4 regions of the Clostridium sp. LIBA-8553 genome follow, and region 1 is predicted to be linked to each of the others. Evidence: riboswitches for the same ligand, from Rfam matches in the RefSeq annotation. Region 1 holds a riboswitch; each other region holds the start of a gene.
What was found. Region 1 has a riboswitch for S-adenosylmethionine ahead of metF (methylenetetrahydrofolate reductase [NAD(P)H]). Riboswitches for the same ligand answer to the same signal wherever they lie in the genome.
Positions count from the first base shown of each region.

Region 1 (7,772 bases):
CTTATTATAATAATGTTCTCTTAATATTCCATCTCTATGAAATCCAAGCTTTTCTAATAGTTTAATTGATGAAATATTATTACTATCGATCATAGCTACAATTCTATTCATACTTAAATTTTCAAATGCAAAGTTTTCTATAGCTTTAATGCACTCAGAAGCAACCCCTTGCCTCCAAAATTTCTTTGCTACAGTATACCCAATCTCAGTATTATTAGAATAAAAATCCATATTATAAAAACCTATATCTCCAATGAACTCTTTACTTTCCTTATTGACTATAGCCCACCTTATGACTTTTTTCTCCTTATACATTACTTTAACTTTTTTTAGATAAAAATCCACTTGTTTTTCCGGATTAGAAACTTCTGTTCCAGAATATTTCATAACATCTTCATCTGAAAATAAATTAATGAAATTCTCCTTATACTTTTCTTCTATCTCTTTAAGTATAAATCGTTTAGTTTCAACAATTGGAAACTCTAAGAAAAATTTTTCTATTTTATTTTCTAAAAATTGATTTTTAATACTCACATTATCCCCCTTATTATATCATTGGAAAATTTTACAACTTATACTCTATATCAAGTTACAAATAGCTCTTATATATTCTGGTGTTGTCCCACAACATCCTCCTATTATATTTACACCTTTTTCAATAGCCCTTTTAGAAAAATCTCTAAATTCTTCTGGAGTTTGTTCATATATAAGTTCATCTCCTATTTTTTTAGGTATTCCTAAATTAGCTTTTATCATAATAGGAAGAGAAGTATTTTCTTTTAAAATATCTAACGCCTTTAACACTTCCTCATACTCTGTACAATTTATTCCTAAGGCACTTACTCCACAAGGCTCCAAACTTGAAACCATTTCTTTTATGAATTTAGGAATATCATTTTTTCCAGCTAAAGTAAAGGAGCATATAACTGGTTTATCAGTTAAGTCTAAGGCTTTCTTTATTGCTAATTCTGCTTCTTTTAGGCTTCCTAAAGTTTCAAAAACAATTAAGTCAAAGTTATTCTTAGAAGCGTTAATTATTCTTTCTGTATTCTCTTCTACAACCTTTTTAAAGTCGTTATTAGTTTCTTCTATATAATATGAAAGAGGACCTATATCTAAGGCAACTAATCCTTCATTGTCACATACTTTTTTAGCAACATTAACGCCTGCTTCAATCACTTCTTCTAAATTATAATTATTTCTCTTTGCATTTATAACATTGCACATAAATGTATTTGAAAGTATTAAGTTAGCTCCAGCCTCTCTATACTCTCTATGAATTTTTTCTATTAATTCAGGCCTCTTAATATTTAAAAGTTCTGAAGGAGTCTCTTTTAAATTTACTCCTAACTCCATAATCCTAGTTCCCATAGCTCCATCAGCTAATATTAAATTTTTCTTTAAATCTACTTTCTTCATCTTAAGCTTTTCTCCAATCAATTTTAAAATACTTGCTTGGCTATTTCTACAGCTCTATTAGCATCTTTAGCATAAAAATCTGCTCCTATTTTCTTTGCATATTCCTCTGTTAAAACAGCTCCTCCAACAAATATTTTAGTTTTTAAGTCTTTTTCTTTAACTTTCTTTATTGTCTCTTCCATACTTTTTAAAGTTGTTGTCATTAAAGCACTTAGTCCCAATAATTTAACATCTTTTTCAATGCACACCTTTAAAATTTCTTCTGGTTCTACATTTTTTCCTAAATCAATAATATCATAACCATAGTTTTCTAGTATAACTTTCACTATATTTTTACCGATATCATGTATATCTCCTTTTACTGTAGCTAATACTATGCATCCCTTATTTTTGTCCTCTTTAGAAAAATCAATACTTGATTTTATAACCTCAAAGGATTCCTTAACCGTTTCAGCTGATGCTATTAACTGTGGAAGAAATATCTCTTCCTTTTCAAATTTTGCTCCAACTATATCTAAAGCAGGTATTAATTCCTCATCAACAATATCCATACCTTTAATGGTTTTAAGAAGTTCTTCTGTCTTTCTTCTTGCCTCTCCTCTTAATCCCTTTATTACTATTTCTTTTAAGGTTAAACGATTTTCTCCATTTTCTCTTAAATTTTCTTCCTTAATATTATTTTTCTTAGAATAATAGCTTACATACTTATTAGCACCTTGATCATATCCATAAAGAAGTTCAAATCCTCTTATTACTTTTATTATTCCTTCTTTATTTGGATTAACTATAGGAAAATCTAATCCTTCATTAAGAGCCATTCCTAAAAACACCTCATTTATGTTTTCTCTTTCTGGAAGTCCAAAGGAAACATTTGAAACCCCCAAAGTAGTCTTAACTCCAAGTTCATTCTTTATTCTTCTAATAGCTCTTAAAGTTTCTTTAACTTCCATTTGATTTGTTGCCGCTGTTAATATAAGAGGATCTAAAATTATATTTTCTTTACTGATTCCATATTCAGAAGCCTTCTCTATTATTCTTTTTCCTATTTCTATTTTCTCTTCACAAGTTTTAGGTATCCCCTTATTACTTAAGGTCAATCCAATGACCATAGCTCCATACTTTTTAACTATTGGAAGTATTATATCTAAAGTCTCTTCATCTCCATTTACTGAATTTAAGATACATTTACCATTATAATACCTTAACGCCTTTTCTATTACCTCTGGATTAGAAGAATCTATTTGAAGAGGAACATCTAAAACACTTTGAAGATCCTTTACTATTTTAACCATTATTTTTTCTTCATCAATATCTGGAATTCCTACATTAACATCTAAAATATTTGCTCCAGCTTCAACCTGTTCAATTGCTTGTCTCACAATATAATCTATGTCATTATTCTTTAAAGCCTCTTTAAATCTCTTTTTGCCAGTAGGATTTATTCTTTCTCCAATTACAGAAACACCTCTTCCACTTATAGTAAGTGAAGGTGTACATACACCGGTTAAACTAACTTTCTCTCTTTTTATACTTTCTTTCTTTTTTAATCTGTTTGATAATTCCTCTATATATTCAGGATTAGTCCCACAACATCCACCAATATAATTAACGCCTAAAGAAACAAATCTTTCTCCATATTCACAAAATTCATATTTATCAACTTCATAACTTGTCCTATCTCCATCTATAATAGGCATTCCTGCATTAGCCTGTACTATTACATCCTTATTAGTTGACTTTACTATTCTTTTTATTATTGATTCCATTTCTCTAGGTCCTAAAGAGCAATTAATCCCTAATGCATCTACTCCTAATCCCTCTAATGTCATAGCCATACTTTCAGGAATACACCCTGTAAAAGTTCTCCCATTCTTTTCAAAACTCATAGTACAAAATACAGGCAATTTAGAATTTTCTTTTGCTGATAAAATAGCTGCTTTAGCTTCATATAAATCACTCATTGTCTCTATAAGTATAATATCAGCCCCATTTTCTGCTCCAACTATAATCTGTTCCTTAAATATGTCATAGGCCTCATCAAAGCTTAGAGTTCCCATAGGCTCTAAAAGCTCTCCTATAGGTCCTATATCCAAAGCTATTTTAACTTCATTTCCCTCTCTAGCTCTCTTTGCTATTTCTAAAGCTTTTGTTATAATTTCTTCTACTTTAAAATCTGTATTCACTAACTTTTTTCTATTTGCTCCAAAAGTATTAGTAGTTATAAAATTTGCTCCTGCCTCTATATATCTTTTATGAACTTCATATATAATATCTTCATTATATATATTAAAAACTTCTGGATTCTCTCCAAGCTTTAATCCTAACTTTTGAAGCATAGTCCCAATAGCCCCATCAAAAATCTTAATCATAACATCTCTTACCGCCTTTCCTATAATTGCACTTTGTATAAAAACTACATTTATCACAACTTCTTATAGAAGCCTGATTATTTCTATATTTACTTATACCAATTATTGCTGTAACTGATTTTCTTGGTATTAAAATATTACTTTCCGTTAAATTTAAACCTATTGCTCTTTGCCCATCTATTAGCTCTAAAAAATCTTTTTGAAATTCTATTGAAAAGTCTCCATACCCTGGACTAAATCTTTCTCTTATGAACTCATTTCTACTTTCAACTCTCTCTTTTATAGCCTCTTCAATTTCGTTACAAACTTCTTCTATAGCGGCAGTAGAACAAGCATCTAAGACAAGTGCTTTTAACAAATCAATTTTCTCATATTTATTTATAGCTCTCTCTACCTCATACCCTAAGGTAACACCCAATAAAATAACTTTATAACATCCTTTTAAATGCCTTTTTATTGATATTCCCTTTAAAAATTTTTCAGTTCCTAATATTTTTAAATTATCTTTATACTCTTCTAAGCCATATTCTCTATAAGTTACCCTATAATCAACTATTTCTTTACATTCCTCAATACATTTATCTATAAGTTCAAAATCTTCTTCCTTTCCTTTTACACCCAAATATCTAAGTACTTCTTTTTTATCTATATTAGTAATTTTCATATTTATATAATTCTTTCTCCTTTTAAGATATTTTTTCCTTTCTATTTACTGAATTAATAATATTCTTAGTTCCACTTACTATATTTTTTGCTACATATGAATTATTCATTGTATATAAATGCACACCTCTTACTCCACTAGAGATTAAATCTATTATTTGCTCATTTGCATAAGCTATTCCGGCATCCCTTAAAGCTTCCTTGTCATACTCATACTTATTTACTATCTTCATAAATTTTTTAGGGAATGTGGCCTTACAAAGAGATAGTATTCTCTCTATTTGTTTTTTATTAACTACAGGCATTATTCCTGCCTGAATAGGTACATCTATTCCTTTTTTTTCACATGCATCTAGAAAATTAAAAAATATATCATTGTCAAAAAATAATTGAGATATTAAGTGATTAGCACCTGCATCAACTTTTCTTTTTAAAAATTCTAAATCATTCTCTTTATTAATGGCTTCTGGATGAATTTCTGGATAACAAGCTCCCGCAATATTTATATCTCTATATTCTCCAATATGTTTTATTAAATCTATTGAAGAGTTATATTCCGATATAATATATTCTCTTTTATCACCTCTTAAAGCTAATACATTTTCTATTCCCTTGCTTTTTAATATACTCAAAGTTTTTTCTATATCTTTTTTTTCTGCTCCTATACAAGTTAAATGTGCTAAAGTTTCTAAATTATATTTGTTTTTTATTATTGATGATAATTCTATTGTTCTATTGCTTACAAAATTCCCGCCTGCTCCATAAGTTACACTTATAAAATCTGGTCTTAATTCTTGTATCTCTTCTAAAGTTCTATATATATTTTCTATTGGCGTACTTTCCTTTGGAGGAAAAACCTCAAAAGAAAACACAAATTCTTTTTTGTCAAATAATTCTCTAATATTCATAAAATCCCTCCTAAAAATAAAAAAGCCTAAAGGAAGTAATCCTTTAGGCATAAAATCTCTCATTTTCTTAACTTTAAAACTTATCTTTCAGTAAACCTGCAGGATTTAGCACCGTTATAGAATAAAATTTATTTATACTATAGGTTGCTGGGTTTCACAGGGCCAGTCCCTCCACCTCTCTTGATAAGAATAATATTCTGTTTTGGTAAATTATAGTATATAAAACCATAATAGTAAATATATAAGTTTTTTTTATTATTATAATTTATAAAAATCCTTGTCTATTTGATATTTTTTAAAAACTGTTATAATATTACTTAGTACTAGTAATATTAAAGGGGCGAAATATATGTTTAGATCTATATATTGGTATGGAAAAGGATATGCCTGGACATTAATAAAATCCTTATCTGATATAAAAAAAATAAATAAAATGGAAGAGGAAGGCAAACTTGAAGAAAGAGATGAATATATCTATCAATGTAGTAGAAGGATAGCTCATACTTTTCTTAAAGATGCCGGAATAAAAGTTAACGTTCAAGGTTTAGAAAATATTCCTGAAGGACCTGTTCTTTTTGTTGGTAACCACCAAAGTAATATGGATATTCCTGTTATCATGTATTCTATTGATAGACCAAAAGGATTCATAGCAAAAAAAGAACTTGAAAAAATGCCTATATTAAAAGATTGGATACTACTTTCAAAAGCAATATTTATTGATAGAGAGCATCCAAAAAAAGCAATGGCTTGTATTTTACAAGGAATTAAACAATTAAAAGAAGGTTATTCAATGGTTGTTTTTCCTGAAGGAACAAGAAGTCAATGTAGTAAAATGGGAGAATTTAAGGCAGGTAGTTTTAAATTAGCTACTAAATCAAAAGCTCCTATAGTTCCTTTAACAATTGATGGAACATATAAAATAATGGAAGGAAATCACTATTTTATAAAACCTGGTGAAGTAAATCTTTATATTCATCCACCAGTTTATACTGATAAACTTACAAAGGAAGAGATTGCAGAACTTCCTGAAAAAGTTGAAAATATAGTTAGAAGCAAACTTCCTAATGAGGGAAAATAAAAAAATCCATGAGTATATTACTCATGGATTTTTTATTTATATCAATTCAAAACAGTTTCTTCTAATTCAACACTATCTTTATTAAGAGCCTTCTCTTTAAAGAATTCCTCTGTTTCTTCTATAACCACTTCTCTAAGTCCAATAATACCTACAAGGTTTGGAATTGCCATTAATCCATTAACAATATCAGCTATTATAAATATTAATGTTAATGGTAAGAATGATCCTACAGCAACAAGAAGTATATATAATATTCTATATGGTTTTATTGCTTTTATTCCAAATAAATACTCAACACATCTTTCTCCGTAATAATTCCATCCTAATATTGTTGTGAAAGCAAAGAACATAAGTCCTATATTAACTATATATGTTCCTATATTACTAATAGGAAGACCAATTTCAAAAGCTTGCGTTGTAAGGGCGGCACCTTCTAAGTTTCCTGTATAAGCACCTGTAAGAATTATAACTATACCTGTCATTGTACAAATAAGAATTGTATCAAAAAATGTACCGGTCATAGAAATAAGTCCTTGCTTAACTGGTGACTTAGTTCTAGCTGCAGCCGCTGCTATTGGAGCACTTCCAAGGCCAGCTTCATTTGAGAAAACTCCTCTTGCTATTCCACTTTTCATAACAGTTATTATACTAACTCCCACAGCTCCGCCTAAGGCCGCTCTAGGATTAAAAGCACTCTCTACAATTATTGCTACGGCATTTGGAACTTTATCTAAATTAAAAGCTATAACAATCAAAACTCCTAATATGTAAAGACCTGCCATTAAAGGAACAACCTTTTCTGATACACTAGATATTCTCTTTATTCCACCTAAAGTTACTAAAGTAACTAATAAAGTAACTATTCCTGCTGTAATTACAGTTGGAATATTAAATGTAATACTTGCAGCATCTGTTATGGATTTAACTTGTCCAAAAGTTCCTATTCCTAACAAGGCTACACCAATTCCAAAGAAAGCAAAAATATTTGCTAGCCAATTTAGACCAAGACCATTTTTTATATAATACATTGGTCCTCCAGCCATTTGACCATTTTCATCTACCACTCTGTACTTTATAGCAAGTACACCTTCTGCATATTTAGTTGCCATTCCAAAGAAAGCAGCTATCCACATCCAAAATAAGGCTCCTGGTCCTCCAGCTTTTATAGCTGTTGCAACCCCTACTATGTTCCCTGTTCCTATTGTAGCCGAAAGTGCTGTACATAAGGCTCCAAAACTTGAAACATCTCCTTCTGCATCATCACAAGAAGATTCATCATCCTTTCCAAATACATACTTTAAAGCCATTGGTAATTTTAAAATTTGTAATAATTTT
Region 1 covers NZ_CM173489.1:2,084,992-2,092,763, forward strand. The annotation lists gene AC2JAQ_RS09210 (GNAT family N-acetyltransferase) at 1-534, opposite strand, end outside; gene AC2JAQ_RS09215 (homocysteine S-methyltransferase family protein) at 580-1,419, opposite strand; gene AC2JAQ_RS09220 (homocysteine S-methyltransferase family protein) at 1,443-3,788, opposite strand; gene AC2JAQ_RS09225 (methionine synthase) at 3,781-4,452, opposite strand; gene metF (methylenetetrahydrofolate reductase [NAD(P)H]) at 4,475-5,359, opposite strand; SAM riboswitch class I at 5,437-5,549, opposite strand; gene AC2JAQ_RS09235 (lysophospholipid acyltransferase family protein) at 5,709-6,437, shown strand; gene AC2JAQ_RS09240 (alanine/glycine:cation symporter family protein) at 6,479-7,772, opposite strand, start outside.

Region 2 (7,772 bases), 870 kb from region 1:
AAGAGCAGGAGCAGCCTTAGTTTTAGCAGGACTTGTAGCTAAAGGGAAAACAATAGTTACAGACATACACCATATAGATAGAGGTTATGTTGAAATAGAAAATAAGTTCAGAGCTTTAGGCGCTGACATAAATAGAGAGTAAAATCAACAGCATTTGCTGTTGATTTTTTTATTTTTAAATAATTTTAATATGAGTTCGAGATTTTAAAGAATTAGCATATATATAGACTGTATTAATAGTTTTTGGAGGAGTTATGAGGATTAAAAGAAATTTAGAGGTAGTAATTTTTATTGGTTTTGTTATATTAAGTATATTCATTATACCTATATTATTTGGGTTTTTATCAAGTTCTAGTATTGCTGAAAGTAAGGATACAGATATAAAGAAAAATCAAAAGTTAACAGAATTAGTTAATATAAAAGAAGTTGAAGTTTACATATCTAAAGAAAATAAAGTTGAAAAGGTGCCTTTAGAGGATTATGTTTTATCTGTAGTTTCAAGTGAAATGCCTGCTTCTTTCCATGAAGAAGCTTTAAAAGCTCAGGCAGTTTTAGCTAGAACTTTTGTCATAAATAAAATGATTTCTGGATGTAGTAATATTAAGGAAGGAGATATTTGTGATACAACTCATTGTCAGGCGTATTTAGATATTAATAAAAGAAAAGAGTCTTGGGGAGAAAATGGAGAGGAGTATTTAAAAAAGATACAAGAAGCAGTGAAAAAAACTGAGGGTGAAATTTTATCTTATAATCAAGAATTAGTAAGATATCCACAATATTTTTCTACTAGCTCTGGAAATACGGAAGATGCAATTGCTGTATTCTCAGAAGATGTACCATATTTAAAATCAGTTGAGAGTCTTGGAGAAGAGATATCACCAAAGTATGAAAGTGAAGTTAGTATTCCAATAAATGATTTTAAGAATAGAATTAAAGAATCGATTCCTACTAGTAATTTAGGAGATAATATAAAAGAAGAAATAGAAATTTTAAATAGAAATACAGGGGGAACTGTAGATGACATAAAAATAGGGAAGGCTATAATTAAAGGAAAGGACTTTAGAAAAATATTTTCTTTAAATTCAGCCAATTTTACATTAGAGTTTTCAGAGAGTGTAGTAAGTATAAAGTGTTTAGGATATGGTCATGGGGTTGGAATGAGCCAGTGGGGAGCTAATGTAATGGGGAAGAATGGGAAAAAATATGATGAGATATTAGAACATTATTTTAAAGGAAGTAAGATAGAAAAAATTAATAAGGTTTTTATGTATAATTAATTAAAATCAACAAGCAAATATTTATTTGCTTGTTGATTTTTTTATGAAAAAAGATTTTTATATGTGTATTAATTTAGGATAAATGGACAGAATTAGTAACGGAGGTGTTGAAAATGAATAAAAAAGACCAATTTAAGAGATTTATTAAAAAGGATGGATTTTATGTAGTTTTATTTGTTTGCCTATGCTTAATAGCAACGGTTGGAGTAGTGGTAGCAAATAAGAGCGCGAATAACACAGGAGATGAAAGTATAGCAGAAAATAGTATAGAAAATACAGAGGATAATAGTGCTGCAACTGGTAATACATTTGATGATGCAGAGCTAGTTGAAGGAAAAACAGAGGATGTTGGTGATTCAGAAGAACATGCATCTAATGAAGAGAATGTAGAAGAAAAAGCTGAAGGAAACAATACAGATGAATCTGTGGCTACTTCAAACCAAAGCCAAAGTTTTATATCACCAGTTAAAGATGGAGTTATAACAAGAGTATATAACTTAGAGCCTAGATTAAATGAATCAGGTCAAAGTGCATCTGTTTATAAAGGTATAGATATTGAAGTTGCTGAAGGAACAGAGGTTTTAGCTATTAGTGATGGGAAGGTTGTAGAAGCAGGAAAAGGAAATTCAAAAGAAGGATGCTTTGTTAAGATAGAGCATCAAAATGGTGTTGTTGGATTTTATGGCAACTTAGATCCTGAAATAAAAGTTAAAGAGGGAGATACTGTTAAAAAAGGAGATTCTATAGGTAAAGTTGGAAGAACTATTCAAAATAGCCCAAGTGATAGAGTTTCTGAAACTTATTTAATGTTCCATATGGAAAATTCTAAAGAACCAGTAGATCCACAAAAATATTTAAAGGATATTCCAGTAAGAGAATAATTTAAGAGATAATCAGCTGCCCTTTAGGCAGCTGATTAAATAATAGTAATATTTTTAAGGAGGTAAGGTTCTTGAAAGATTATATTGAGGAAAGAGTTTTAGAAGTAGCTCAGTACATTATTCATTCAAGAGCTACTATACGGAAAACAGCTAAGGTTTTCGGAGTAAGTAAGAGTACTATACATAAAGATATGACTGAAAGGTTGCCTAAAATAAATCCAGATATAGCTGAAGAGGCAAAAAGTATATTGGATTTAAATAAGGCTGAAAGACATATAAGAGGTGGAAAAGCTACCAAGTTAAAGTATAAAATTGTTGAATGATAAAAATATTCCTTATATAATAAAAGTTAGTATTTATGTATAATTTTACGACAAAATAATGATTTTATTATATATTAGGGAGTGTAAGTATGTGGTTTTGGAGAAAAGGTACAGATATGGGCATAGATCTTGGGACAGCAACAGTTCTTGTCTATATGAAGGATAAAGGTATAGTCTTAAAAGAGCCATCAGTGGTAGCAATAGACAAAAATAAAAACAAAGTTTTAGCAGTAGGAGAAGCTGCAAGACAAATGATTGGTAGAACACCAGGAAATATAGTAGCATTAAGACCTATGAGAAATGGTGTAATATCAGATTATGAAATGACAGAAGCTATGTTAAAATATTTCATTAAAAAAGGTGTTGGAAATAGAAGAATATCAGCGCCAAAGGTTATGGTGTGCATACCTTCTCAAGCAACTGAAATAGAGAAAAGAGCAGTTATAGATGCTGCTAAGAATGCAGGAGCTAAAAATGTATATCTTATAGAAGAACCATTAGCTGCTGCAATAGGAGCTGGATTAGATATATCAAAGGCTAGTGGGCATATGGTTGTTGATATAGGTGGAGGAACTGCAGACATTGCTATAATATCTTTAGGTGGAATTGTTATTAGAGAATCTGTAAAGGTCGCTGGTGATAAATTTGATGAAGCTATAATTAAGTTTGTTAGAAATAAATACAGACTTATGATTGGTGAGAGAACTGCTGAAGAACTTAAAATAAATGTTGCAACAGTTGTAAAAGGCAATAGAAATGAACTAATGGAAGTAAAAGGGAGAAATTTAATAACTGGTCTGCCTGGAATTATAAAGGTAGATAGTGAAGAGCTTAGAGTAGCATTAAAAGATGAGGTAGGTATAATTGGTGAAGCTGTACATTCTGTTCTTGAAAAAACACCACCAGAATTAGCTGCTGATATAATTGAAGAAGGAATTCTTATGACTGGTGGAGGAGCTTTACTAAATGGTTTAGATAAATTCATTGAGCAAAGAACTGGTGTTAAGGTTAATGTAGCAGAAGATGCTGTAAGATGCGTAGCTGAGGGAACTGGAAAGGTTCTTAAATCTTTCGAAAAAATAAACTTAAGTATGGACGATTTAGAAGTAAAATTAATTGATGAATAAAATTAACCATATATCTCTTAATATTAAGAGATATATGGTTAATTTTTTTTTGTGCTTAAATAATAAGCGTGTATCAAAGCATCAACGATAACTTTAGCCATGTCTAAGATGAAGCTTAATCTAATAGGTCTACTAGTAAATAAATCTATATTTTCAGATGAATCAACTATTGCAATAATAGAAGTGTCGCCAACGCTTCTAAGAGTTTTTCCAACACCTTTTCCAGGGTGTATTGGTTCGTTTCTAGTATGAATTTCTCCAATAGATTTTGAATCTCCTAAACAGGCATCTATAGCTACTATTTTATATCCAGGATAATTTTTTAATATTTCAGTTATTTTTTTATCGAGATTAAGTGCATGTATAGGAGATTCAAGTGTTCCAAATACATTTAAGGGAAAGAATTTTTCTTTTAATAGAGTCCCAACTAGAGGTCCTAAACAATCACCTATACATTTATCTGTACCTATACATACTATTAATGTTTTTTCATCTATATAATCTTTTAAAAAATTTGAAATTTCATAATATGCTAAATAATGTTCGTAATAAGTTTTTATTTTTTTCAAGGCTTCACCCCCTGATTAATTATATGAAGGGATAATTAGAAATATTAAAGAGAAGTATAAAAAAGATTTTAGGTGGCAATTATTAAAAGAGGAGGTGAATGTATTAATGAATAGAGGGGTTTTAAGTTTTTTAATACTTTTTTTTACTACAATTACAATGGGGATTATGTTGTACCTTGTTAATTTAAATTTTGAACACAATCAAAAATTTGAAGTTAATAGGATAGAAGAAGAAAGCAAGAATTATTTAGATGAAAACAGTAATAAAAATAAAGAGTATAATAAAATTGAAGAAAAAAAAGAAAAAGAAGATAATAATAATAAATTGGATGAAAATAATAATTATGATGCAAAAGAAAGAGATATTTTTGATGAGTATGAATCTGAAATAGAAAAAAAAGAAGAGGCTATAGAAGAAAAAATTGAAGAGTCTGTAAAGGAGATTGAGAAAAATAAAGGTAATAAAGGTAAGGATAATTTTAATGTAGAGAGTTCTTTGGAAGAAGAAAGCGAAGAGGTTTTTAAAATGGATAAATTCTCAATTCCAAAAAAAATAGCAAAATCGGATAAATTTAAACTAATATCTATAGCTAAAAATTTATCTATATCAGACTATGGAATATTATTAGAGCACATTAAAAGAAGCGATGAGCTTGATGCTGCGGTTGATATATTTAGAATCTTAAAGGATAAATTGGAAGAGAAAGAATACAAGGAAATGAAAGATATATTGAGTCCATATATAAATATTGAATTGATTGAAGAAAATATACAATTAAAAAAGAAGTAAATAAAAGATATATTGAGAAAATCGAAAATAACTTAACATAATTGCTGGAAATGACCTGAAATTGAGTTTGAAATAAAAAGCATAACAATATATACTAAGTCTTGTCGATTGGCGATGAGCCAAAACGACAAAGAAAAACAATAAATGTGCTGGTGTGGCTCAATTGGCAGAGCAGCTGACTTGTAATCAGCAGGTTATCGGTTCAAGTCCGATCATCAGCTCCATAAGTGGTGGAATTCCCGAGTGGCCAAAGGGGGCAGACTGTAAATCTGTTGTCGGACGACTTCGAAGGTTCGAATCCTTCTTCCACCACCAATAAGGTCGCATAGCTCAGCTGGGAGAGCACCTGCCTTACAAGCAGGGGGTCACAGGTTCGATCCCTGTTGCGACCACCATTAAAAATTAATAAATGTGCTGGTGTGGCTCAATTGGCAGAGCAGCTGACTTGTAATCAGCAGGTTATCGGTTCAAGTCCGATCATCAGCTCCACATGTGGTGGAATTCCCGAGTGGCCAAAGGGGGCAGACTGTAAATCTGTTGTCGGACGACTTCGAAGGTTCGAATCCTTCTTCCACCACCATTTATTTAAAACAAAATATTGATATGCTGGTGTGGCTCAATTGGCAGAGCAGCTGACTTGTAATCAGCAGGTTATCGGTTCAAGTCCGATCATCAGCTCCATATGTGGTGGAATTCCCGAGTGGCCAAAGGGGGCAGACTGTAAATCTGTTGTCGGACGACTTCGAAGGTTCGAATCCTTCTTCCACCACCAGCAAGAGACACTTGAGAATAGTGTCTCTTTGTTTAAAATAATATCTTAATAAAATAGAATATTTAGTATTTATATACTCTTATCCAGAGAGGTGGAGGGAAAAAGGCCCTATGAAACCCGGCAACCAGTGAGAAGTCACCACGGTGCCAATTCCGGTAAAGAATTTTCTTTACAAGATGAGAGAAGATAAATTTAGTGTATAACTAGAATCTCTTCTTAAATCTTTTAAAGGTTTAGAAGAGATTTTTTTGTTAATAAAATATATCTTAAAAGCGCGCATTAAGATATATAACTTTTTTAAATAAAAGATTAAAGATATTATTTTAGATAGTTGGAAAGAATAATTTAATGAATAATTAAAAAAACAGGGTTGAAATAAATAAAAAGTGAAAGGGGTGAATCGGCTATCTTATTTAAGATAGTAAGATAGCGTTATAGCCATGAGAAGATTATTTACATCAGAATCAGTTACTGAAGGACATCCAGATAAAATATGTGACCAAATTTCAGATGCAGTTTTAGATGCTATATTTGAAAAAGATCCAAATGCAAGAGTTGCTTGCGAAACAGCTGTTACTACAGGATTAGTAATGGTAATGGGAGAAATAACAACTAACTGTTATGTTGATATTCCTAAAATAGCTAGAGAAACTATAAAAAACATAGGATATGATAGAGCCAAGTATGGTTTCGACTGTGAAACTTGTTCAGTTATGACTACAATAGATGAGCAATCATCAGACATAGCTATGGGAGTTGATGAAGCTCTAGAATCAAGAGCTGGTGAAAAAATAGATATAGACGCAGTAGGAGCAGGAGACCAAGGAATGATGTTTGGTTTTGCTACTAATGAAACTGAAGAATATATGCCAGCACCAATTGCTATGGCTCATAGATTATCAAGAAGATTAACAGAAGTAAGAAAGAACGGAACTTTACCTTACTTAAGACCAGACGGAAAAACACAAGTTACTGTTGAATATGAAAATGATAAACCAGTTAGAATAGATGCAATAGTAATTTCAACACAACATGGTCCAGAAGTATCTCAAGAGCAAATACAAGCTGATTTAATGGAACATGTTATAAAAGCTGTTATACCAGCAGAGTTATTAGATGAAAATACTAAGTATTACATAAATCCAACAGGAAGATTCGTTATCGGTGGACCTCAAGGTGATGCTGGATTAACAGGAAGAAAGATCATAGTTGATACTTATGGTGGATATGGAAGACACGGTGGTGGTGCTTTCTCAGGAAAAGATCCAACTAAGGTTGATAGATCAGCTGCATATGCTGCTAGATGGGTGGCTAAAAACTTAGTTGCTGCAGGCGTGGCAGATAAATTAGAAGTTCAAGTTGCGTATGCTATTGGTGTTGCTAGACCAGTATCAATTATAGTAGATACTTTCGGAACTGGAAAAGTATCAGATGAAGAAATAGTTAATATAATAAATAAAGTATTTGATTTAAGACCAGGTGCTATAATAAGAGACCTAGACTTAAGAAGACCTATCTATAAGCAAACAGCTGCTTATGGACATTTTGGAAGAACAGACTTAGATCTTCCATGGGAAAAATTAGATAAAGTTGAGGAAATAAAAAAATACCTTTAATACAAATAAAAGCTTAGGATGTTCTTCCTAAGCTTTTTAATTTTTATAGAATTTATTTTATAATATATTTAAATATTTAAAATTAAGAAATAAAAACACTTTGGTATCCCAAAGTGTTTTTTTATTAAGCTTTATGAACTAATTTTCCATTAACTATTACATATTTTATATCTATGTTTTCATCAAAAAGAATTAAGTCGGCGTCGTAACCTTCTTTAATTAGTCCTTTTCTATCAGCAACTTTGCAATGTTTAGCACCATTGAAAGTAGCCATTTTTATAACTTCATTAAGTGAATAATCAGTGTTGTTAAAGATATTTTTAACTGCCACATCTAGAGTTAATATTGATCCTGCTAAAGATCCACTTAATAGTCTTGCAGCTCCATCTTTAACTTCAACATCTTGACCACCTAAAG
Region 2 covers NZ_CM173489.1:2,957,251-2,965,022, reverse strand. The annotation lists gene murA (UDP-N-acetylglucosamine 1-carboxyvinyltransferase) at 1-142, shown strand, start outside; gene spoIID (stage II sporulation protein D) at 255-1,277, shown strand; gene AC2JAQ_RS13265 (peptidoglycan DD-metalloendopeptidase family protein) at 1,391-2,158, shown strand; gene spoIIID (sporulation transcriptional regulator SpoIIID) at 2,230-2,481, shown strand; gene mreB (rod shape-determining protein MreB) at 2,571-3,608, shown strand; gene yyaC (spore protease YyaC) at 3,647-4,177, opposite strand; gene AC2JAQ_RS13245 (hypothetical protein) at 4,284-4,967, shown strand; tRNA gene AC2JAQ_RS13240 (tRNA-Thr) at 5,116-5,191, shown strand; tRNA gene AC2JAQ_RS13235 (tRNA-Tyr) at 5,197-5,282, shown strand; tRNA gene AC2JAQ_RS13230 (tRNA-Val) at 5,287-5,362, shown strand; tRNA gene AC2JAQ_RS13225 (tRNA-Thr) at 5,381-5,456, shown strand; tRNA gene AC2JAQ_RS13220 (tRNA-Tyr) at 5,462-5,547, shown strand; tRNA gene AC2JAQ_RS13215 (tRNA-Thr) at 5,573-5,648, shown strand; tRNA gene AC2JAQ_RS13210 (tRNA-Tyr) at 5,654-5,739, shown strand; SAM riboswitch class I at 5,816-5,922, shown strand; gene metK (methionine adenosyltransferase) at 6,180-7,355, shown strand; gene nagA (N-acetylglucosamine-6-phosphate deacetylase) at 7,480-7,772, opposite strand, start outside.
Region 2: it holds a riboswitch for S-adenosylmethionine, as region 1 does, so the genes downstream of both, metK (methionine adenosyltransferase) here and metF (methylenetetrahydrofolate reductase [NAD(P)H]) in region 1, are expected to answer to the same signal.

Region 3 (7,772 bases), 1.0 Mb from region 1:
AATTAGATATTTTTGATGAAGATAGTTATACCTGCAATTTAAGTTATCCAATAAAAGTAGAAAATGACTTGGGAAGGAGAGTTGATACTACTTATTATCCTAGTTATGAAGGGGTAGAGGGAAAGAAAAGTTTGGTAAGTTATAAGATAGAGAAAATGTTTAGTGGAGATTTTATAGATAAATCAAAGGATTTAAATAAAGTTAGTAATTTAGAAAAGGGATCTATAGTTTCAAGGTTTAAAGTTGAAAATAATAGAAATAATCAAACAATATTAAGTTTTTTTGATTCAAGAGATGATGATAGTAATCTTATTTTAGCTATAAATAATGGGAAAATTCATTTCTCAGTTAGAGAGAAGGGGGTTTTTTCAATAAATATAACTACTTCAAAAGGTGGATATAATGATGGAATGTGGCATACTCTTGCAATAGATGTAAGGGATCATGGAACAAAAATATATGTAGATGGAGAATTAATTAATAGTAAATTGAATAAAGGATTTTTTAAGAACATAAGTAATGCAAATTCCTTTAATATAGGACGAAATCTAGATAATAAAGATTATGAAGAAGGGTTCTATTATGGACATATATCTTATATTGATATATATGAGGAAAATTTATCTCAGGAAGAATTAATTAAGTCTACTAAAGAAAATTTCAATGATAATTTAGAATCTATGACAAACTTAATAAATGAAGATGAAAAGGGAGTATGGGTATTTTGGGGAGATAGAGATACAACTGGCAAAGGAAATACCTTTGGTTATAAAAACTATGTTGAATATGTAGAAGAAAGAATTAGGTGGGAATTAAATGATGGAAGCATAAATAAGAGAGAAAGGTTTATGATTAACTCTGGTATAGAAGAGGCTAATTCAGAGTATTTAATGAATAATTTTGAATATTTAGTATCAAAATACAATCCTAAAGCTGTTTTTATTATGATTGGAGGATATGAAAAAATTACTCCAGAAGAATTTAAACAGAATTTAATTCATATAATAGGCAAAATTAAAAGTATAAACTCCATACCTGTTTTGCAAAGTCCAATAAAAAATGAAAGAAATATAGAGGAATATATAAAAGCTATAAGAGAGGTTGCTAAGGAAGAAGAAATATTGTTAATAGATCATTATAAATATTGGTATAAATTAAGTAAAGGTCAAGAATTACTTCAAAAATCATGGCTAGTAGAAGGAAGTCCTAATCATAGGGGACATTTAGAAATTGCTAAGAAGATTTTGAAGGATTTAAGAATCTATAATTATAATAGTTTAACATGTGGGTTTACAATAGAAACACCATGGGATAAATCACTTTAAGATGTTAAAAGTTAGTTGTTTAAAGTAATTAGTAATTATAAAAAAATTAGTTAGAATGCAAAATAAGGGGATAAAATTTTAACTTGTTTAAAAAAAGAAAAAGATAGCTTTATTTCATGAGGAAGATTAAATAATTAGTAATTAATATAAAATAAAGCTGTATCAAAACTGGATTAGTCTTGATACAGCTTTTTTATATACAACTTATTGCTTTTTGCAATATGAAATCTTCTATATATTCTTCTGAATAAACTTTTTTGCCCATAAGATTAAATATTAATTCATCCTTAGAATATCCTTCTTTATAACGCTTTAGGTTCTTAGTTAATTTTTTTAAGGAACCTGGTGTAAGTCCTAGCATAGTTTTTATATCATTACCAGTATAAAAACTTTTTATGAAGAGCTCATTAAGTTTATTCTGCATTTCAAGTTTATAATTTAAATCAACAACCTTATCTCTATGAGGGCTACATTTAGAACGGTGATGTTTCTTACACAAATATTTATAGTTTAGTTTAAAGTCTAGACCACCCTCTGATTTATGAACTATGTGATGAACATCAGCGTAATTACCACAAATCTCACAACAATAAGACATATAATCCTCCTTAATTTGATATACCCATTTATAGTATTAAAATAGCATAAAAAAATAGTTTAATCAATATAAGCAAGCTTTTTTAGATGTATACGAGGGTATATAAAGAAATTTAGGATTTTTTACACTTTGATGTTAAAAAAAGTTAGCAATATAATTAAATTATAAAGTATATAAAGGGGGTTTTAAGATGCGTAACTTATTTCGTCAAAGATTAAAAAAAGAAGAAAATCCCGAGAAATATTGGGGTGAATTAATAAGAAAAAATGAAACCCTAAAAGGAAGAATGTTCAAAGATGAACCTATAACTGAAGACACAAAGTATCTACATTATGTAATATTCAACAGACATGTTGGATTTCAAAATGTCTGGGTAATGGTACCTAATTATAATAGCCTAATACAATTTATACAATATGTCTTTATGCCAGAGGCTTATTATAAATGGGTTGAAGGAAAAAGAAAATTAGTAACACATATTCCATCGATTGATGTTGAAAAAATTATTTCTATAATAAAGAGTAAAGCAACAGAAGAAGATAGAGAAAAAATGAAAAATGACATTTTAGCATTAAGGAAGTTAAATGGATACAATGCTGAAAATGGAATGAGAAAATTAAAAATATTCTGTAGTAGATTTAATAACAATTGGATCGGAGATAAGGATGAATTTTTATACTTAAAAGTCTTCAATAATGCTGAAGAATTAGGTAGATTTGTAGTTGAAACTAATTTACAAACTGATTGTGAAGATTGCTATGAAAAAACTATAGGAATGACTACAGAAGAGTGGTTTAAAGTTTGTAGAAATGCTCATAAAAATAAAGATGATGAAGAAAGATTTAAAACCGTATTATTTAAGTACTTGGAAGATATTGTTTAAAATTAAATTCGCTTAGTATTAATAAAAATATAAAATAAATTCAAAAAAATGTTGACAATTTTTAAATAATTATGTATAATAATTTTTGTTGATTCAAGTTTGTATCTTTAGCTCAGCTGGATAGAGCAACGGCCTTCTAAGCCGTGGGTCAGGGGTTCGAATCCCTTAAGGTACACCATGTTGGGATATCGCCAAGCGGTAAGGCAACGGACTTTGACTCCGTCATTCGCAGGTTCGAATCCTGCTATCCCAGCCATTTTTTTGAATGATGAATCAAAAAAATACTTGACAACGTGTTAACATTGTGTTAACATATAAACATACCAAGCGGGTGTAGTTCAATGGTAGAACACCAGCCTTCCAAGCTGGATACCCGGGTTCGATTCCCGGTACCCGCTCCATTTTTTTAAGAGTTTACTGTAAAATTATCTTAAAAAATACAATATGCACCATTAGCTCAGTTGGTAGAGCACCTGACTCTTAATCAGGGAGTCCAGGGTTCGAATCCCTGATGGTGCACCAAGCATCGCTTATATAGCGATGCTTTTTTATTTTATTTTAAAATATATCGATACATTTGATATAAGAAAAATTAATTAATATAATACTATGTAACAAGAATTATATTTAGATCGGATTTTGAAGGGAGATAAAAATGAAACCTATGAATAAAATTGCTGCTATACATGATATTTCATGTTATGGGAGAGCAGCTTTAGCAACAATAATTCCTATATTATCTTCAATGGGTAATCAAGTATGTCCACTTCCAACTGCGGTTTTATCAACACATACAGACGGATTTGGAAAACCTGCAATTAGAGATTTAAGTAATTTTATATATGAAACTAAGAAGCATTGGAAAAAGCTTAACTTAGATTTTCAATGTATTTATAGTGGGTATTTAGCAGATCCTAATCAAGTTAAATTTGTAGAGGAATTTATAAAAGAATTTAAAGAAGAAGATACTTTAGTTGTTATAGATCCAGTTATGGCTGATAATGGCAAGCTATATGATGCAATGAGCGAAAAAATGATTGAAGAGATGAGAATTTTAATTAAAAATGCAGATATAATAACTCCTAATATTACAGAAGCTACTTTACTTCTAGGAGAAGAGTATAAAGAAAACTTAAATGAAGATGAAATAAAAGAATATTTAATAGGGTTAGGTAATTTAGGACCTAAAATAAGTATAATAACAAGTGTACCAAGTTCAAAGGGAAATGAATATATTGATACTGTACTGTATGATAAACAGGAAAATATGTTCTACACTTATTCTCATAAAAAAATAAATGCATTTTATTGTGGAACTGGAGATGCCTTTGCGTCTTTGTTAATAGGATGGATACTAAGAGGAGAATGTGATGAAAAAGCATTAGAAAAAGCATGCAACTTTATAGCGGAAGCAATAGAATATAGTGAAAAATTTGATTATCCACCTAATGAAGGAATATTGCTTGAAAGTTTGTTATATAAATTAGTAAGTAAATAAATTGTTAAAAACCATATAAATTAAATTGACAAAGTAATTTTGGCGTGTTAGTATTAGTAAAAAATAAAATTTAATAAATCTTATCAAGAGAGGTGGAGGGACTGGCCCTGTGAAACCCAGCAACCGGTAATTCTTTGCGGTTAAACAATACTGATTTAAAAAAAGTTTAAGTCAGTAATATTTTGTTATGCAAAGATTTATAGCGGTGCTAAATCCTGCGGTAGAAACTGAGAGATAAGAATAAGAATCTGTGAGAATAATAACTTCTATCCTAGGATAGAAGTTTTTTATTTTGTAGGATAAAAGAGAGATTTATTAAATAGATTAGGAGGAGAGAAAATGAAAAAAGGAAAGTTTTCAGCTTTATTGCCATTAATAATTTTTGTATCTATTTACTTGGGAACTTCATTAGTAATGAAAGATTTCTACTCTGTATCTGTTTTAGTTCCAGGAATAATAGCAGCATTAGTTGGAATTTTTATGAATAGAAAAAGAGGGCTTGAGAAGAACATAGAAATATTCTGTAAGGGAGCAGGAAATAGCAATATAATTTTAATGTGTTTAATCTTTATATTAGCAGGAGCTTTCGCAGAAGTAGCTAAGAATATGGGAGCTGTAGAATCAACGGTAAATTTAGGGCTAACAATATTACCTAAAAACATATTGGTAGCAGGAATATTTGTAATATCATCATTTATAGCTATATCATTAGGAACATCAATGGGAACAATAGCTGCCATAGTACCAATAGCTATGGGAATCGCAGATAAAACTAATATAGCATTACCTCTTATAGTTGGGGCAGTAGTAGGTGGAGCTATGTTTGGAGACAACCTATCAATGATTTCTGATACAACAATAGCAGCAACAAAAACTCAGGGATGTGAGATGAGAGATAAGTTTAGAATAAACTTTAAAGTTATATTACCAGCAGCTGTTTTAGTAATTGTATTATACACATTCTTAGGAAGTGGATCTAATACTTCAGTTGGACAATATGATTATAATTTAATAAAGGTTATACCATACTTAGGAATTTTAATAGCAGCATTAATGGGGGGGAATGTAATTGCTATACTAGCAGGAGGAATAGTACTAGCAGGAGGAATTGGATTCTTTACTGGATCAATGGACTTAAAGGTATTCTTTAACTCTATATCAGCTGGGGTAGCTGGAATGAGCGAACTTATATTAATTTCAATAATAATTGGGGGAATTGTTGAGATAATAAAGGAAAATGGCGGTATAGACTATGTACTAAACTTAGTTACTAAGAGAATCAATGGAAAAAAAGGAGCTGAATTTGGTATTGGTTTATTAGTAAGTTTAGTTGATGCATGTACTGCAAATAATACAATTGCTATTGTTACAGTTGGACCTTTAGCAAAAGATATTTCAAATAAATATAACTTAGATTCAAAAAGAGTTGCAGGGATATTAGATATGTTTTCGTGTGCAGTTCAGGGAATAATCCCATATGGAGCACAGTTAATGTCAGCGGCGGCTTTAACAGGATTAAGTTCATTTGAAATAATGAAATTCTTATTTTATCCATATTTAATGGGAATAAGTGCAATAATATTTATAGCATTTTTCCAAAAGAAAGAGAATACTGAAACAAGTGAGGAATTAGATGTTGCAGTAACTCAATAAAGTATAAAAAGAGTATATAGCTTCTAATGTTAAGGAAGTTATATACTCTTTCTTTTTATTTCGTTAAAAGACAGATGCTTTGAGAAGAAATTCCTTCACCTGAGCCAGTAAAGCCAAGACCTTCTTCTGTTGTTGCTTTAACATTTATTTGGTTTATATTTATATTTAATGCTTTTGCTATATTTTCTCTCATTGTAGCTATATGAGGGGCCATTTTTGGCTTCTGAGCTATTATTGTTGCATCTATATTTGATATTTTATAATTATTTTTATATATAAGTTCACCAACAAATTCAAGAAGCTTTATGCTATTTGCTCCCTTATATTTAGGATCAGTATCTGGGAAATGCTTGCCTATATCACCTAAAGCTGCAGCACCTAAAAGTGAATCCATTATTGCATGTAATAAAACATCAGCATCTGAGTGACCTAAAAGTCCCTTTTCATAAGGAATGTTAACTCCTCCTAAAATTAAATCTCTATTTTCAACTAGTTTATGGACATCATATCCCATTCCGATTCTCATCTTTATCACCTCTTAAAAATATTTATCATTACAATGAAAGTCACCATAATTTCTATGGTTTTATTATATATAATTATTATTATGTTATCAAAGAGTAGTAATCTTTATTATAGTCTAATAAATAATAAAAATAAATTTGTAACATAAAGAGTGTAATATATAATTAAAATGTAAATAAATTAAGGAATTCAAATTTTGAAAAAGATGTATTTACTGTATAAAAATTTATATAGATATGATATATGCTATGGTATAATAAATTAAGATTTAACTAAAGAGAATAATTACTATTGCTTTTAAATGTTTAAATTTATATAAAAGTAGTATTTTAAGGCTTAAATTAAAAGTATTTAGTAAGTAGCATTATAATAAAAGGGAAAATTGAATAGAAAGGATGTATTGAGAAGTGTGGGGGAAAATTAAAAATGTTTTAGGTATTCTTTTAATTGTTGCAGGGATATCTCTTATTGGGTTAACAATCTGGATGAAGTATGATACTTATAAACAACAACAAGCTGTTTTGGATAGTTTTAAGAATCTAACTTTTGATGTTCCAGAAGGGGAAAGTCAAAATGATGAGGCAACTTTGGAAGAAGAGAATGAAAGTATTAAAGTTGAAAATAGTGAAACTAAAGAGAATAAAAAACCAGGAAAGGCACAACTTGAAGAAGGAAATGGAATTGGTGTTTTAAATATTCCAAAGATAGATTTAGAAATTGGTATAATAGAAGGCGTTAGATATGAAGATATAAAGTATGTAGTAGGTCACTTTCCAGGAACACCTATGCCTGGAGAAAAAGGTAACTTTTCTATAGCTGGACATAGAGTTTCATATTTTGGAGAGGCCTTTAAAGACATTGATAAACTTGAAAATGGGGACAAGGTTAATGTTACTTATAATGGAAAAGAATACACTTATGAAGTAACCGACATGTATGAGGTAACTCCAAGTCAAACCGAAGCTTTAGAGCCTACAAAAGATGCAACAATGACTATAGTTACATGTACTATTGATGCTAAAAATAGAGTAATAGTAAAAGGAAAGTTAGTGGAATAAGACTGGGTTTTTGCCTTAGTCTTATTTTTTGCAAAATATATATAAAGGAGTGTAACTTAATTGAGTGAGGTAACTTTTAGAAAAGATAAATATATGTTTTCTACTAGAAATATAAAGAAGAATCTAGATAAGAATATCTTGAAAAAAGAAATAGGTGCTTTTATAAAAGAGCTAAAAAAATTTAAGATTAATATAAAAAATCTTTCTAATGAATCTTTTAATATTGAGGAAA
Region 3 covers NZ_CM173489.1:3,108,379-3,116,150, reverse strand. The annotation lists gene AC2JAQ_RS14075 (GDSL-type esterase/lipase family protein) at 1-1,325, shown strand, start outside; gene AC2JAQ_RS14070 (HNH endonuclease signature motif containing protein) at 1,519-1,923, opposite strand; gene AC2JAQ_RS14065 (hypothetical protein) at 2,114-2,806, shown strand; tRNA gene AC2JAQ_RS14060 (tRNA-Arg) at 2,908-2,984, shown strand; tRNA gene AC2JAQ_RS14055 (tRNA-Gln) at 2,988-3,062, shown strand; tRNA gene AC2JAQ_RS14050 (tRNA-Gly) at 3,134-3,207, shown strand; tRNA gene AC2JAQ_RS14045 (tRNA-Lys) at 3,253-3,328, shown strand; gene AC2JAQ_RS14040 (pyridoxamine kinase) at 3,462-4,304, shown strand; SAM riboswitch class I at 4,382-4,545, shown strand; gene AC2JAQ_RS14035 (Na+/H+ antiporter NhaC family protein) at 4,644-5,957, shown strand; gene ispF (2-C-methyl-D-erythritol 2,4-cyclodiphosphate synthase) at 6,013-6,483, opposite strand; gene AC2JAQ_RS14025 (class D sortase) at 6,890-7,540, shown strand; gene AC2JAQ_RS14020 (anti-sigma factor domain-containing protein) at 7,601-7,772, shown strand, end outside.
Region 3: it holds a riboswitch for S-adenosylmethionine, as region 1 does, so the genes downstream of both, AC2JAQ_RS14035 (Na+/H+ antiporter NhaC family protein) here and metF (methylenetetrahydrofolate reductase [NAD(P)H]) in region 1, are expected to answer to the same signal.

Region 4 (7,772 bases), 1.3 Mb from region 1:
TTGCTAGCCAACAAGCTGATCAAATAACGAGTAAACTTAGCGAATTCCAAGATGCAATAAGTCAATTAATAGAAAAAACTTCGGATTTAACAGAGGAAAATTTAAATAATATAATTGATATTATGAGTAAGAATCCTGAGGAAATAGCTTCATTTATATCAGCTCCTATATCTGTTAAACAGGAAGATGTATATGATGCAGGAATATTTGGAGTAGGTCTTACACCTTTCTATACTACTTTAGCGATTTGGGTTGGTTCATTATTACTTACATCGTTATTAACAGCTGAATGTGAAGATTTTGAGGACGGAACAAAGCTTAATATTCTTCAAAAACACTTTGGTAAGATGTTATTATTCCTAGTAATATCATTAATTCAATCAGTAATAATTGTTTTAGGAGATATGTTCATATTAGGAATACATCCAGTAAATGTGCCATTAATGTTTGGTTTCGCTATAATTAGTTCCATAGTGTTTACAGTTATAATATTTACACTGGTATCACTGTTTGGAAATATAGGTAAGGCAATAGCCGTAGTTATAATGGTATTCCAAGTAGCAGGGGCTGGTGGTATTTATCCAATACAAACAAATCCTAAAATATTTGGAGTGCTACAGCCATTATGGCCATTTACTTATGCTATAGATGGATTTAGGGAAGCTATAGCAGGTCCAATATGGGATACAGTGGCAAAAGATATGAAAGCATTGGGTATATTCTTATTAATATTCCTTGTTTTATGTGTTCTTAAAAAGCCATTCCACAAAATAACTGAATTTGTAGATCACAAATTTAGAGAATCAGGATTATAGAGTGAAAAGAGTAAAGAGTTAATCTTTACTCTTTTTTTGTTTTAAAAAAATCTCAGTAAATTATAATTAACAAGGAATATATGGTAAAATAAAACAAGGAAAACATTTATTGTTAACAAGAGGTTTTTTTATGGGGAGAAAAGAAAAATGCTTATATAAGCAAGTTGGTATAGAGTATAAAGATATTATTGATGTTAGAGAAATAGGATATTATACTACACCAGCATTTGTTGCAAGATATATAGGAAAAAGGATTATGGAAGTAAACAATCAAGGAAAAACATTATTTGATCCATGTTGTGGAAAGGAAGAACTAACAGATTATTTTAGTGATTTAGGAATAAAAACAATTGGCATGGATTTAATAAAATATAAGAAATATTATAGATGTGAATTTAAAAAGGAGAACTTTATTAAGTACTATTGTCTTAATAAATATAAAGATGAATGGGATTATGATTATTATATTGCTAATCCACCATATAATTGTCATGAAGTAAACTTCATAAGGGATAATAAAGATAAGTTAAGAGAGTACTTTGATGAGGTCGGAGTACATAACATGTATAGCATGTTTATTGCGGCAATAATAGACAAAGCAAAAGAAGGCGCCGTTATTGGTATTATTACTAATGATTCTTTTTTTACAGCAAAAAATCATAAAGGACTTAGAAAGAAGATAATTAAGGAATGTTCTATACAAGAAATAACTATGTGTCCTAGAGAGCTTTTTTATACACAGGGGGCTGATGTCAGGACAAGCATACTGATTTTAAGAAAGGGAACTAAGTATCAAAAAGATATTATTGTAAACAATAGGTCAAAATCCTTGGAAGAGTTTAAGGAATTATTAATGAAAGATACTGAAAAAGAAGAAAAAGAAAGACACTATAGCTTAGATGAAATTATACTGCATAACCAAAAGGATAATTTAGAGTTTATAATAGAGTGTCCTAATGATATAAGAAAATTATTTAATAATACTAGATTAGGAGAAAAATTTAGGTGTGTAACCGGAATTTCTACAGGAAATGATAGAGAATATTTATCTAAATACAAGGAAAATGAATTTAATATTCCTTTTTACAAAAATCCAGGAAAGGATAAGTTTTATACAGATAGAGAGATATATCTTCATGAAGATTTTTTAGAAATAGAAAAAAGAGTTTCGAATTTTAATGTTAGAAATAAAGAAATGTTATATAAGGGTGGAATAACATGTTCATCTATGGGTGTTTCTTTTAATGCTTGTATATTGCCAAAAGAAGCTACTTTTGGAGTTAATCCTAATATAATATGTGAATCGGAGGATGTTTGGTGGTTATTAGCCTACTTAAATTCATCTCTAGTAACTTATCTTGTCAGAGGGGTATTAATAAGAGGCAACATGATAACTTCAGGCTATGTATCTAGGATACCGCTTTTAAATTTTACTAAAGATAAAAAAAACAAGCTTATATATTTAGCAAAAAAAGCGTACAAGCTTAGACAAAAAAACTCTAATATAGAAGAAGAGTTAGATGCCATAGATGAAATAGTTAATCATGTTGCCCAAATATCAGAAAAGTCTAAGGCACTTATTTTAGAATTTAAAAAATATTTAGTTAAAGTCACTTAGTTTAGTCTAGTTTTATATGACAGTAACCATTAGGATTCTTTTTTAGGTATTTTTGATGATATTCTTCAGCTTTATAGTAGTTTTCTAATGGTTTAACTTCTGTTACTACTTTTTTAGAATAAGACTTTTGGATTTCCTCTTTGCTATCTAAAATAGCTTTTAAGTCTGATGGAGTAACATAGTAAATACCGGTTCTATATTGGCTCCCAACGTCATTTCCTTGTTTATTCAATGATGTTGGATCTATTATTGTCCAAAACTTACCTAATAATTCTTTAAGAGATATTATATTCTCATCATAAGTTACAAGGCAAACCTCAGCAAAATAGGTATTTTTAGTACATATTTCTTCATAAGTTGGGTTTTTAGTACGACCATTGGCATAACCAACTTCTGTGTTTATTACACCATTAATTCTTGATAGAAATTCTTCTACACCCCAAAAACAACCACCAGCTAATATAATTTTTTTCATAATAAATCACCTCTATAAATTATTGATTTAAAGTAGGAGTAATATTGGTTATATAGTGTGTAAAAACCTAGTAATATTATTCAATTGTTTTTATTATTTTAGCTGGATTTCCACCTACTACTACGTTATTAGGGACATCTTTAGTCACAACTGCTCCAGATGCTATAACAACATTATTTCCTATAGTAACGCCTGGGTTTATAGTAGCATGTCCTCCTATCCAAACATTATCACCTATTGTTATAGGCTTACCAAATTCAGATTTTTGCCTTTCGATAGGATCTATTGGATGAGTTGCTGTATAAAGATGAACACCAGGGGCAAGGAAACAGTTTTCTCCTATTGTAATTTTACAAACATCAAGCATAACACAATCAAAATTTGCATAGAAATTGTCGCCTACTGATATGTTATATCCATAATCACATTTAAAGTTAGGTTCTATATATATTTTTTCACCAGTTGAACCAAATAGCTCTTTTAAAATATTACTTCTTTCTTTAAATACTTTATCAGCATCTTCTTCATTATCAGGAAGATCTAAATTATTGAATTTTTGAAATAAAATTCTTGCTCTAAATCTACCTTTAGTTAACTCGTTATCTTGAGGATCATAAGGTAATCCCGCTATCATTTTTTCCTTTTCTGTCATAGTCATATATAATTCCTCCATAGTATATTCTCAAGTTCATTTTAGCAATAACTTATGTATTTTTCACCATTTAGGCATAAATATAGTTAAAAATTCATATAATGAATAGCTAATATTATTTTTTGAGGTGTTAGGAAATGTTTGATCCTAAAATGTTAAATTTAGAATTTAGAAATGGAATTAAAGATGAAAATCCAATAGATGGGAGAAAGTATACATTAGTTCATAGTGATGAAACAGGGGAATTGTTTCTGACAACAGCATTAACATATGCATATGATAAAGTGAACTTAATGAGAAGAGATGAAGTTTTTGGTGACTGGAAGAGAATAGATGATAGATTTATTTTAAAGGTATATGTTTATGTTGATGGAATGGGTGGTAGAGAAGAAGCTGCAAAGAGAAATATGATTTTTAGAAAGGAGTTGCCTTTAGCTTTATCAGCAATAAGATATGGTGATAGAAAGTTCTTAGAAGATCATAATGAATTATTAAATAGCAGCGTAATAGTAAGATTCATATCTGCTTATGAAGAGTTTAATAAAGTTGAAAACTATGGAACCATTAATGATTATAGTGTTAGAATGGAGTCTAATAACAATATGGAAAAGACTTATATGGAAGAAAGTATTTTTAATGATAAGGATCCTTTAGTAAATGAATTTATAGTTACTCTTTTAAATCCATACATCAAGGAAGAGATTATAAAGTTATATAAAAACGATATGTATTATTGTTTGAAAGATGTACAAGTTTTAGAGCTAATTAAGGCTAGAACAGATAATAAATGTGAATTTAATTATAAAATTTATATTGGAGTTAAAGTTGGGGAAGTGCAACCAGTATATAATAATCTTATAATTGAATTTTTAGTAACACCTAATAAAGTTACAACTATAAGCGTTAAAAACCCTAGATAAATAAAATTTAATGTTTAAATTTTATAATAATATTGCAAATATCAATTTAATACACTATAATTGGTTTTAAATTAAAAAATGAGTATATATCTTTTATTAAGAATGGTGGAGGGACTGGCCCTATGAAGCCTAGCAACAGCTGATTATCATAAATCAGAATTGTGCTAAATCCTGCAAGGAGAAATCCTGAGAGATAAGAGATTATAGAGAGATTTGTGTGATTTTTTATTATGCATTTAGAGCTATTTCTTTGTCTTAAGGACTAAGAAATAGCTTTTATTTTTGGGGATAATTATTTAATAAAAGAGAATGAGCTAAGAAGAAGGGGGCTTTAAAATGAGTAAAAATTTTAGTAAGGATACATTATGTATAAGAGGAGGATTTAATCCTAAAGCGGGAGATCCAGTAACACAGCCATTAGTACAAAGTACATCATATAAGTTTGAAAGTTGTGATCAAGTAGCTAATCTTTTTGATTTAAAAGAGGCTGGACATATATACACCAGAATAAGTAATCCAACAGTTAGCAATTTAGAAGAAAAATTTTTGGCACTAGAAGGTGGTGTAGGTGCAGTATCAGTATCGTCTGGACAATCTGCAGTATTATTAGCCGTTTTGAATATTTGTAAGGCTGGAGAACATATAGTAGTTTTATCAACTGTTTATGGAGGAACATTTAATCTTTTAGGAACTACTTTAAAAAATTTAGGTATAGAGGCTACTTTTATATCACCAGATTGTAGTGAAGAGGAGTTGGAAAAAAGTATAAAGGATAATACTAAGCTTATAATTGGGGAAAGCTTAGGAAATCCGTCTTTGAGAGTTTTAGATATGAAAAAATTCTCTAAGGTTGCTAAGTCAAATAGAATTCCATTAATAATTGATAATACAGTTGCAACATCATATTTATTTAACCCTCTAGAGCATGGAGCTAATATAGTTATTCATTCAACTAGTAAGTATTCAGATGGTCATTCATTAGCTCTTGGCGGAATAATTGTTGATGGAGGAAACTTTAATTGGGATAATGGAAAGTTTTCATGTTTGGTTGAACCAGATGAAAGTTATCATGGTCTTAAGTATGTTGAAACTTTTGGGGAAGCGGCTTATATAACTAAGCTTAGAGTCACCTTACTTAGAGATTTAGGATGCACAACAAGTCCATTTAATGCTTACTTAACCAATATAGGTTTAGAAACATTACATCTTAGAATGGAAAGACATAGTTCAAATGCTTTAACATTAGCTAGATTCTTGGAAAAAAATGAAAATGTAACTTGGGTTGACTATCCTCTTTTAGAATCTCATAAAGATTATGATCTAGCTAGAGAATACTTTACGAAGGGTGCTTCTGGTCTTTTATCTTTTGGAATAAAAGGAGGAAGAGAGGCTGCTAAGAAGTTTATAGATAACTTACAGTTAGCTCAGTTAGTAGTTCACTTAGGAGATGTTAGAACTACTCTTTTACATCCAGCTAGTACAACACATAGACAGCTTTCTTCAGAGGATTTAATAAAAGCAGGGGTAACTGAAGATTTAATTAGGGTTTCTGTGGGAATAGAAGGAATAGAAGATATAATAAAAGATTTTGAGCAAGCTTTTAGTAAATTAGGTGATGAATAAATGAGTTTATTTTTTAAATCATTAGAACTTGAGGGGATAAAAATATTAGGTTTTAATGAGGTATTCTCTCAGAAGGAGTGCAAAAAGAAGAGAAAAAGAATAGGGGTTTTAAATTTAATGCCAGTAAAAGGAGAAACAGAGGCTCACATATTAAATATGCTATATAAGTGTGGAGAAGATTTAGATATTGATTTTATAAGGCTAGAATCACATAAATCAAAACATACCTCTGAAGAGTATTTAGAGAAAAACTATACAACCTTTAATGAGGTTAAGAAAGAGTTAGATGGAATGATTATGACTGGGGCTCCTTTAGAGAAGTTAGACTTTAGTGAAGTGTTATATATTAAAGAGTTAATTGAGATTTTGGATTACTTAAGAAAATATGGGAAGAAAACTCTATATATTTGTTGGGGAGCACAGGTAGCCTTAAGTCATTTTTATGGAATTAGAAAAGTTGTTTTAGATAACAAAGTTTTTGGAGTTTTTTCACATGAAATACTTCAAGAAGAAGATATTTTAAATGGAATAGAAAATGGATTTAAGGCACCACATTCAAGATATTCAACTTTAAATAAGGAAGATGTTTTAAAAAATAAAAATATTGAGGTTTTGGCTGAAAATGAGCTAGGGGAATTTAGCTTTTTAAAAGGAAAAAATAATGATTACTATATATTAGGACATTTAGAGTATGGTAAAGATGTGCTAAAAAAGGAGTATTTAAGAGATAAAGCTAAAGGAGAATTTATAGAGGTTCCTACAAATTATTTCCAAGGAAATGATGAAAGTAAGGATATAATATTTTCTTGGGAAAAAACTGCTGAAAGAATATATAAGAATTGGATTCAGAGTATAGCATTTAATTAAGCAATAAGCATATTTTAAGGGGGAATATTTTATGAAGAGTATAAAAATTGCATTACTTGGGCTAGGTAATGTGGGCAGTGGAGTTTGGAAGATATTTAATGCTAATAAAGAGGAGATTGTGAAACGGTCAGGTTACAATATTGAAATTAGCAAAATATTAGTTAGAGATATCAATAAGAAGAGATGTGTTGATGTTCCAAAGGAACTTTTAACTACAGACTATAATGATATTTTGAGTGATGATGATATTAAGATTGTTGTTGAACTTATTGGGGGAATAGAACCAACTAAAGAATATATAATTAACGCCATGAGAAGAAAAAAACATATAGTGACTGCTAACAAAATGTTATTAGCAATCCAAGGAGATGAGCTGTATGAGATTGCGGATAAAGAGGGTGTAGGGTTAAATTATGAAGCAAGCGTTGCGGGAGGAATTCCTATAATAGCTGGGATAAATGAGAGCTTGACTGCCAATAAGATAGAAAGTCTTTATGGAATAATAAATGGAACCACAAATTATATTTTAACTAAGATGCAGTTTGAGGGAAGTAGCTTTGAGGAGGCATTAAAAGAGGCGCAAGAAAAAGGATATGCGGAAGCAGATCCAACATCAGATATAGAAGGGTATGATGCGCAATACAAACTATCAATATTAGCATCACTAGCTTTTGGAACAAAGATAAATACAGAGAATGTATATAGAGAGGGAATAACAGGAATAACAAAGAGTGATATTGAGTGTGCAAACCAATTTGGGTATGTAATAAAATTATTAGGAATTATTAAGGAGGTAGAAGGT
Region 4 covers NZ_CM173489.1:3,422,490-3,430,261, reverse strand. The annotation lists gene AC2JAQ_RS15590 (YhgE/Pip family protein) at 1-815, shown strand, start outside; gene AC2JAQ_RS15585 (N-6 DNA methylase) at 946-2,433, shown strand; gene msrA (peptide-methionine (S)-S-oxide reductase MsrA) at 2,435-2,908, opposite strand; gene AC2JAQ_RS15575 (sugar O-acetyltransferase) at 2,985-3,566, opposite strand; gene AC2JAQ_RS15570 (staygreen family protein) at 3,698-4,480, shown strand; SAM riboswitch class I at 4,571-4,680, shown strand; gene AC2JAQ_RS15565 (O-acetylhomoserine aminocarboxypropyltransferase/cysteine synthase family protein) at 4,817-6,103, shown strand; gene AC2JAQ_RS15560 (homoserine O-acetyltransferase/O-succinyltransferase family protein) at 6,104-6,970, shown strand; gene AC2JAQ_RS15555 (homoserine dehydrogenase) at 7,002-7,772, shown strand, end outside.
Region 4: it holds a riboswitch for S-adenosylmethionine, as region 1 does, so the genes downstream of both, AC2JAQ_RS15565 (O-acetylhomoserine aminocarboxypropyltransferase/cysteine synthase family protein) here and metF (methylenetetrahydrofolate reductase [NAD(P)H]) in region 1, are expected to answer to the same signal.